2 regions of the Thioalkalivibrio sp. ALR17-21 genome follow, and region 1 is predicted to be linked to the other one. Evidence: predicted binding sites of a transcription regulator. Region 1 holds the regulator's gene; the other holds the start of a gene.
The links. Region 1 encodes FliA, which starts transcription of late flagellar genes. Its sites were predicted from a motif close to GCTAAAGTTNNNNNNNNNNCNGCCGATA; they were not measured.
Positions count from the first base shown of each region.

Region 2: G020_RS0108960 (methyl-accepting chemotaxis protein) is a predicted target of FliA. The motif match lies at 1,345-1,372, and genes of this name have one in related genera.

Region 1 covers NZ_ATUL01000007.1:57,977-62,771, reverse strand. The annotation lists gene flhF (flagellar biosynthesis protein FlhF) at 1-1,295, shown strand, start outside; gene G020_RS0105445 (MinD/ParA family protein) at 1,279-2,103, shown strand; gene G020_RS0105440 (RNA polymerase sigma factor FliA) at 2,100-2,861, shown strand; gene G020_RS0105435 (chemotaxis response regulator CheY) at 2,901-3,281, shown strand; gene G020_RS0105430 (protein phosphatase CheZ) at 3,317-4,099, shown strand; gene G020_RS0105425 (chemotaxis protein CheA) at 4,172-4,795, shown strand, end outside.
Region 2 covers NZ_ATUL01000014.1:69,810-74,604, reverse strand. The annotation lists gene G020_RS0108960 (methyl-accepting chemotaxis protein) at 1-1,274, opposite strand, end outside; gene G020_RS0108955 (SLC13 family permease) at 1,401-2,951, opposite strand; gene argF (ornithine carbamoyltransferase) at 2,955-3,869, opposite strand; gene G020_RS0108945 (acetylornithine transaminase) at 3,866-4,795, opposite strand, start outside.

The DNA of each region.
Region 1 (4,795 bases):
TGGAGGTGGTCGCGGCCCTCGATGGCGGCGAGGCGCCCGCCGGAACGGCGGAGGGTGACGGCCGGGGTGCCCCGCGGCAGGACGACGCCGGTAGCGGGGCACGCTCCGCCCGGGAATCAGCGCGACAGGGTGTGCGCGATGAATCGGCCCCGCGCGGTGAGCACCCCCGCGCGCCGGAGCCCGCAGCGGCTTCCGCCGGCGGGGGGTCGGGTGCCGGGTCCCGGCAGCGACCGGCCCCGCAGTGGCCCACCGACCCCGAGGTGTCCGCGATGCGTCAGGAACTGCGGGATCTGCGCAGTCTGCTGACGCGGCAGTACGAAGAGAACGAGCAGGCCCGCTGGGCGGCACGGCATCCACTGGCGGCCGAATGCAAGGCGCGGCTGATGGATCTGGGCTTCCGCGAGCCGCTGGCGCGCAGCCTGGCCGGCAGCATCCTCGACGATCACACCTCGGAGGAGGCATGGGAGCGCCTGCGGGCGCGCCTGTCTGGTGCCATCGTGACCGCGCGCGCCTCCATCCTCGACGAGGGCGGGGTGCTCGCGCTGGAGGGACCGACGGGGGTCGGCAAGACCACCACCATTGCGCGGATTGCACTGCGCCAGATCCGCCGCATGGGGCCGGATTCGGTCACCCTGGTCACCATGGACGCCCAGCGCATCGGCGCGACGCGGCAGTTGCAGGCCTTCGGCCAGATGGCGGGAACCGCGGTGCGTGTGGTGGAAACCGAGGCCGAGCTGCGCGAGATGGCGCGTCGTTCGGCGGGCAGTGGGCACCTGATCCTGGTGGATACCGCCGGGCAGTCCCCCCGAACCGCTCCGCGGGAACCCCTGCTGACGGACATGCCTGCGGACGTGCGCGCGGAGACCTGGCTGGTGATCGCGGCCACCACCCAGGGCATGGCCCTGCGGCGGGTGCTGGAGGCATTCGCCCCCACGGAACCCTCGGCCCTGGTGCTGACCAAGCTGGACGAGGCGGAACAGCTGGGGGAGGTGCTTTCGGTACTGCTGGACCAGCCGCTGGGTGTCGCGTTCATGAGCGACGGCCAGCGTATCGCCGAGGATTTCCATCGCGTGGACACTGGCCACCTGACGCGCCTGGCGCTGCAGGAAGAGCCCGAACACGGCGAGGCCGACGCCTGGGTCGACGAGGCGATGCAGGCCTGGCGGCGGCGCGAGGCCTCGGAGCGCGAGGCCCGGCGGCCCCGATCCGAAGATGAACCCGCCGCGGGCGAGGAGCCCGCGCCGCTCGAAATGATTCAACCGGTGCTGAAGGGACATCATGTCACACAACACTAAGCCCCTGAAGGTCGTCGCGGTGGCCTCGGGCAAGGGCGGGGTCGGCAAGACCAATGTCTCGGTCAACCTGTCGGTCGGACTGGCCCGACTGGGACGCGAGGTCATGCTGTTCGATGCCGACCTGGGGCTCGCGAACGTCGATGTGCTGCTGGGCCTGCGTCCGCAGCGGACGCTGCACGACCTGGTGACCGGGGACGTCGAGGATCTGGAAGACGTGATCATCGAGGGCCCGGAGGGAATCCGCGTGGTGCCTTCCGCGTCCGGGATCGCGACCATGGCCAACCTGAGCCGGCCGGAACATCACGGCCTGATCCAGGCCTTCAGCATGTATACGCGGCCGCTGGACGTGCTGGTGGTCGACACCGCCGCCGGGCTGCAGGAGTCGGTAACCAGTTTCTGTCAGGCCGTGCAGGAGACCCTGGTGGTGGTCACCGACGAGCCGGCATCGATGACCGACGCCTATGCGCTGATCAAGGTCCTGCATCGGGATCATGGCGTGAGCCGGTTCCGCGTGGTCGCGAACATGGTGCAGGGCCGTGCCGGGGCGGAACGCGTGATGCAGAAGCTGCAGGCGGTTTGTTCCACCTATCTGCCGGAGGTCATACTGGATCTGGTGGGCGTGATTCCGCTGGATGATGCCCTGCGCCAGGCGGTGCAGAAACGGGCGCCGGTGGTGCAGCAGTCCCCGGGCAGCCCGGCGGGACGGGCGTTCCTCGAGCTCGCGCGCAAGGTCGACGGCTGGCCGGTGGCCCGCGGCGCCAGCGGGGGGGTTGGATTCTTCGTCGAGAGGATGCTGCAAAGCGCATGAACACGCCAAAGAACAGACTTTCGGGATACGCCCGGGCGGGGACCGGGGGACCGGATCAGCTGGTCGCGGACCACGTCGAGCTGGTGAATCGGATCGCCCATCACCTGATGGCCCGGCTGCCGGCCTCGGTGCAGGTGGATGACCTGGTGCAGGCAGGCATGGTGGGGCTGATCGAGGCCGCGCGGCAGTTCGAAGGCGGCCAGGGGGCGACCTTCGCCACCTACGCCGGGATCCGCATCCGCGGGGCGATGATCGACGAGCTGCGTCGCAGCGACTGGACGCCGCGCTCGGTGCACCGCAACAGCCGGCGGATCTCCGAGGCGATGCAGACGGTGGAGGCCCGCGAGGGCCGCGCCGCTCGCGCTCCGGAGATCGCCGAGGAGCTGGGCGTCCCGGTGGAAACCTACTACCAGATGCTGGATGATCATGCCGGTGCCCATCTGTTCGCGCTGGACGAGGTGGGCGGCCCGGAGGGCGAGGCGGATCGCGTGCTGGAAGGGCAGGAGCAGTCCCCGTCGCGGCGCATCGAGGCCGGGGAGTTCCGCGAGGAACTGGCCGGCGCACTGGGCGATCTGCCCGAGCGCGAACGACTGGTGCTCAACCTGTACTACACCGAAGAACTCAACCTGCGCGAGATCGGTGCGGTGCTGGACGTGACCGAATCGCGCGTCAGCCAGATCCGCAGCCAGGCGGTGCACCGTCTGCGGGCGCGTCTGGGCTCGTGGCTCGAAGACGTCGAGTCCCTGCAGATATTCTAAGGTTCAAACACATTCCCGGAGCGAACTGTGGACAAGGGTATGAAAATCCTGATCGTGGACGACTTCTCCACGATGCGGCGCATCATCAAGAATCTCCTGCGGGATCTTGGCTTCAACAACACCATGGAGGCCGACGACGGGAGCACCGCCCTGCCGATGCTGCAGAACGGCGACTTCGATTTTCTGATCACCGACTGGAACATGCCCAACATGCCGGGCATCGACCTCCTGCGCGAGGTGCGCAAGGACGAGCGGCTGAAATCGTTGCCGGTGCTGATGGTCACGGCCGAAGCCAAGCGCGATCAGATCGTGGAGGCGGCAGAGGCCGGCGTGAACGGTTACATTGTGAAGCCCTTCACGGCCGAGACGCTCAAGGAGAAGATCGAAAAGATCTTCGAACGTATTGAAGCTCAAGGCTGAATACCGCGACCGGCTGACACGGCAAGAGAGACCCGATGACCGAACAAGAGAATGCCTCCGGGGAAGACCGGCTCGCGCTGGCGCGGGAGCTGGTGGGCGCTCTGGAAGGCGGTGACGAGGAGGCTTCGCGCCGCCTGATCCAGGAGCTCGCGCGGCCTTACGAGCGCGAACTGTTCGACGAACTGGGCAAACTGACCCGCGAACTGCACGAGGCCCTGGAGAGCTTCCGGGGCGATTCGCGTCTGGTCGAGCTGGCGCAGGACGAGATTCCGGATGCACGCGAGCGTCTGAGTTACGTGGTGACCCAGACCGAACAGGCCACGCACGAAACCCTGAATGCGGTGGAATCGTCCCTGCCGATTGCCGAGGCGTTCGCCGGGCGTGCCGCGGAACTCACCGAGAAATGGACCCGGTTCCGCAACCGCGAACTGTCGGTGGAGGAATTCCGCGAGTTCGCGCGCGAACTCGATGCGTTTTTCGAACAGACCGGCAAGGACACCGAAGAACTGCGCCGGTTGCTGTCGCAGGTCCTGATGGCACAGAGCTACCAGGATCTCACCGGGCAGGTGATCCGGCGGGTCATCCGTCTGGTCACGGACCTGGAGGAAAGCCTGGTCTCGCTGATCCGCCTGTCTTCCGGGCGCCTGGAGAAGGATGCCCGGGCGGCGGCCGAACAGGCCCCGGAGGCGGAAGAAACCGCACGCGAGGAGGACCGCCGCGGGCATGGACCCGCGGTGCCCCACACTCAAGATTCCGGCACGGATGTCGTTCAAGGACAGGACGAGGTGGACGATCTGCTGTCGAGCCTGGGGTTCTAGGGTCCGTCCCGGGATCCCCTTGCACCGGCAGCCATCTGCCGACGATTCGAGTCACCGGAACGGAGAGACCGCATGGCCATCGACCCCAACGACGAAATCCTCCAGGACTTCCTGATCGAGGCGGGGGAGCTGCTGGAAGGCCTGAACGAACAGCTGATCGACCTGGAACAGCATCCGGACGATACCGATCTGCTGAATGCGGTCTTCCGCAGTTTCCATACCATCAAGGGCGGGGCCGGTTTTCTCGGGCTGGACCCGCTGGTGACGGTCTGCCACAACGCCGAAGACGTCTTCAACCTGTTGCGCAATCACGAACGTCAGGTGGACGGTCATCTGATGGACACGATGCTGCGGGTCCTGGACTCGCTCAACGTGATGTTCGGCGAGCTGCGCGACGGCCAGGAGCCGACGCCGGCGCCCGAAGATCTGGTCGACACCCTGCGAAGCATGGCGCGCAACGAAACGGTCCCCGCCGCCGGCGGCGGGGACGAAGCCGCCCCGGTCGCGGAAGAAACGCCGGACGCGGCTCCGGCCGGGGAGGCAGCACCGGGATCGGCCGACGACTGGCCGGAGGAGGCGCTGAAGGAAGCGGCCGAGCCGGCGCCGGCAGCGGATGACGCGCCGGGCGACGACGAAGTCCGCGTGGGTGCCGGGGACGAGATCACCGACGACGAGTTCGAGGCCCTGCTGGACAGC
Region 2 (4,795 bases), on a different contig from region 1:
TCGGTGGTCTGGGCCGCCGTGGCCGCGTCGGAGGCGTTGCGCGCGACCTCGGCCACCGTCGCGGTCATCTCGTTCATCGCGGTGGCCACCTGGTCGACCTCGTCCTTCTGCCGCGTGACCTGACCGTTGGTCTGTTCGCTGGTCGCGGACAGCTCGTTGGCCGCGGCCGCCACCTGGTCGCCACCGGCGGCGACTTCCTTGACCAGGTCCTGGATCTTGCCCACGAAGCGGTTGAACGCCGCCGCCAGATCCCCCAGCTCATTGTTGCCGTCGGCCTCCAGCCGGCGCGTCAGGTCACCATCGCCGGACGCGATGTCGTCCAGGCGCGTGACGGTCTGGCGCAGCGGCCGCACGATGCTGCGCGACAGCAGCCAGGCCAGCAGCAGGCCGAGACCAATGGCGACCACGCCCACCGCCACCACGGTGGTGGTGGCATTGCGGGCCATCGCCACGTATTCGCTGCGATCGACCATCAGCTCCAGCACGCCCACCGGCTCGCCGGAGAAATCCTCCACCGCGCGCCCGACCACGGCCATCGGGCGGCCGTCGTGGCGAACGTTGCGGATCATCTCCTCGCCGTCGAGGATGCGCCGCATCTCCTCCCGACTGAAGGTCGACTCGCCATTGATGGTGCCGGCAAAGACCTCGAAACCGCCATCACGATCGAGGTGTACCGCCACGGGTGATCCGGTTTCTTCGGTGAAGGACTCGAAGAATGCGTCATCGAAGGCCATGCCGAATTCCAGCGAGCCGATGTGCTCGTTCTGGTAGGACACCGGCACCATCCCGCGGATCCCGATGCCGAACGGGCCCTCTTCCAGCCCGGTAATCGGCTGCCGATTGCGGTTCACTTCCAGGATCGTCTGGCGCACGTCCGACAGGTCGTCGCCGTAGTTGTCGGGACTGTGGGTACGCAGGAAAGAGGTCGCCGGCGGCGTATGGAAGTGATACTGGCGCACGTCATGCTCGTCGCGCAGCTGGCCATATCCCGGCTGGGTCAGTTCCAGCAGGCGCTCACGATCCCCCTCGGCGAACGCCTGCTGAATCACCGGAATCTCGGCGATGGCCCGCGCCATCGATTCGCCCCGTTCGGCTTCCTGCTCCAGCTGGCGGATCAGCAGCCCGCTCAGGTCGTTCAGTTCCCGTTGCTCCGCGCGGTCCGCCATGTTGCCGAGGCTGTTCATCACCACCACCAGCGTGAGCACCACGACCGCCACCACAACGATGGTGACGCCGCCCATCAAGCGCGTTCCGATACGGATATTCCTGAGCATCTCTCTCTCCCTTGAAGCTTTCTTCGCGCCCGGGATTACGGGCGCCATGCTACGAGTCTCTCGCCCCCGCTAGCGGCCGGCCGCGGCCCGACTTGAGCCGCGCGGGTCACACGCCTCCCCACGCACTCAGCCCACGTGCCGCAGCAGCAACGGCTCGGCGAGCGCATACACCGCGAGGCTGACCAGCACGATGGCGACCACCGACAGCAGGGCCCCGCCGCGGATCATGTCCACCACGCGCAGGCGATTGGAGGCAAACACGATGGCGTTGGGCGGCGTGGCCACCGGCAACATGAACGCGACCGACGCGGCGAACGCCACCGGCAGGGTCATCAGTCCCACCGGCACATCCATGCGCAGCGCGAGAGCGGCCACCAGTGGCAGCAGGGTGGCGGCGGTAGCGGTATTGCTGGTCACGTGGCTGAGGGTCATGGTGACCAGCACCACCCCCGCGATCACCAGCAGCAGCGGCCACGCCTGCGCGCCCATCAGCGCCTCGGCGGTCAGTTCCGCCAGGCCCGAGGATTCAATGGCGGAACCGAGACTGAGACCGCCACCCACGAGCAGCAGCACCCCCCAGGGCAGCTCCCGCGTGTTGTCCCAGCACAGCAGCCGCCGCTGACCCGAGGCCCCGGAAGGGATCAGGAACAGCAGCCCCGCCCCGAGGATCGCGATCCCGGCGTCCGTCAGTTCCAGCGGCAGCCACGCCTCCAGCAGGGGACGAAACATCCAGGCCAGCGCCACCACCAGGAACACCGCCGCCACGCGCAACTCCGCATGGCTCCACGGCCCCAGATCGCCTACCTGCTCCTGCAGCATGCGGTCGAGCCCGTTGAGGCGGATGCGATGCACCGGGAACACCCAGCGGGTCAGCAGGAACCAGGCAATGACCAGCAGGGTCAGCGACAACGGCAGGCCCAGCAGCATCCAGTCGATGAAACCGATCCCGAGCTCGTAGCGGTCATTGAGAAACGCGACGGTCAGCGCATTGGGCGGGGAACCGATGATGGTGGCCATGCCACCGATGTTGGCCGCGAAAGCGATGCCCAGCAGCAGCGCCAGGGCCGGACTGCGGCTGTCCGGCGCCATGCCCTGCAGGCCCTGGCCCCCGTCGCGCTCCATCAGCCCCAGCACCGACAGGGCGATCGGCAACATCAGGGCCGCGGTGGCGGTATTGCTGACCCACATCGACAGACCCGCGGTGGCCAGCATGAAGGCGCCCACCAGGGTGTGCAGCCCGCGGCCGGAACGCGACAGGATCGCCAGCGCCAGCCGCTGGTGCAGGCCCCAGCGCTGCACCGCCAGGGCGATCGCGAAACCGCCCATGAACAGGAAGATGGTGGGATTGGCGTAGGGTGCGGTAGCCTCGTCCATCGCCACCACGCCGGTCAGTGGCAGCAGGGCGATGGGCAGCAGGGCCGTGACCGGAATGGGCAGCGCCTCGCTGATCCACCACACGGCCATGAACAGAGTCAGGCCCAGGACCCGCCAGGCCTCCGGGGAGAAGGCCTCCGGCGGCGGGACCAGCAGAAAGACCACGAAGACCAGCGGCCCGAGAAACAGACCGATGCGCGCACGCAGCGCGCTTCCGGCGGGGGATTCGCCGCGGTCGTCACCGGGGCCGCCCCCGGCGCCCGGCGGCGGCGTTCGCTCCCCCTCCCCGGTCGTCTCCTGCATGCGTCAGCCCGCCGCGCGCACCAGGAATTCCATCAATGCCTTCTGCGCATGCAGGCGGTTTTCCGCCTCGTCCCACACCACGCTCTGCGGGCCCTCCAGCACGTCGGTGGCCACCTCTTCCTCGCGATGTGCCGGAAGGCAGTGCATGAACAGGGCATTCGGCTGCGCGCGATCCATCAGGGCCTGATCCACGAAGAACCCGGCAAACGCCTGGCGCCGCGCGCTCTTCTCCTGCTCCTGGCCCATGCTCGCCCACACGTCGGTCACGACCAGATCCGCACCCGCGGCCGCCTCGCCGGCATCACGGGTCACGGTCACGTGATCGCGGGTCGCCTCCAGCACGGAGGATTCCGGTTCGTAGTCTTCGGGGCAGGCCGCCATCAGCTCGAAGTCCAGCAGATGCGCGGCATACATGTAGCTGTGGCACATGTTGTTGCCGTCGCCAATCCACGCCACGCGCTTGCCGCGGATGTCGCCACGGTATTCGAAGAAGGTCTGCAGATCCGCCAGCAGCTGCGCCGGATGCTCCAGATCGGTCAGCCCGTTGATCACCGGCACCGAGGAATGCCGCGCGAACAGCTCCACCTTCTCGTGCTCATAGGTGCGGATCATCACGCAGTCCACCATGCGCGAAAGCACCCGTGCGGTGTCCTCGATCGGCTCGCCCCGCCCGAGCTGGGTATCCCGCGGCGACAGGAACAGCGCGTTGCCGCCGAGCTGCTGCATGCCCACCTCGAAGGACACGCGGGTGCGGGTCGACGACTTCTCGAAGATCATTCCGAGGGTCTTGCCCCGCAGCAGGTCGTCATGGTGTTCGCCCGCCTTCAGCTGGCGTTTCAGCTCGATCGCGCGGTGCAGCACCGCGCGCGTCTCTTCGGCGGACAGATCGAGAAACGAAAGAAAATGGCGCGGATTCATGCAGAAGCCTCCCTGGTGGCCCCGGATGCCAGAAACGCATCCACCCGGTCGGCCACGCCGTTCGCGATCTGCGTGACCTGTTCGTCGTCGATGATCAGCGGCGGCAGCAACCGGATCACCCGCTCCGCCGTCACGTTCAGGATCAGCCCGGCCTCCAGCGCCTGTCCCACCAGCTCGCCGGCCGGCCGATCCAGCTCGATCCCCAGCATCAGGCCGCGGCCGCGGATCTCCACGACCTCCGGCCGGTGGCCCAGGCGCTCCTGCAACTGCCGGCGCAGTGCCTGCCCCTGGCGTTCGGCCTGCTCGCACAGGGCCTCCTCCTGCATCACGTCCAGCACCGCCAGCGCCGCGCGCGACACCAGCGGACCGCCGCCGAAGGTGGTGCCGTGCATTCCCGGCCGGAACAGGTCGCGGGCCGCCCCCGCCACCAGATTCGCCCCGATGGGAATGCCGTTGCCCAGCCCCTTGGCCAGGCTCACCACGTCCGGGGTGATGCCTTCATGCTGGAACGCGAACCACTGGCCGGTACGACCGATGCCGGCCTGGATCTCGTCCAGCATCAGCAGCCAGCCGCTGGCATCGGCGATCTCCCGCAGGCGGCGCAGATAGCCGTCGGGGGGGATGCGGATGCCGCCCTCGCCGGTCACCGGCTCGACCAGGATGGCCACGATGTCTTCCTGTCCGGCCAGTGCCGCCACCGCGTCCGCATCGCCGTAGGGCACATGTTCGAACCCCTCGACCAGCGGCTCGAACCCGGCCTGGATCTTCGCATTGCCGGTGGCGGACAGGGTCGCCATGGTGCGCCCGTGGAAGCTCCCGTCCATCACGATCACGCGCGGGCGCTCGATCCCCTTCGCCCGTCCGTGCAGCCGCGCCAGCTTGATCGCCGCCTCGTTGGCCTCGGCCCCGGAGTTGCAGAAGAACGC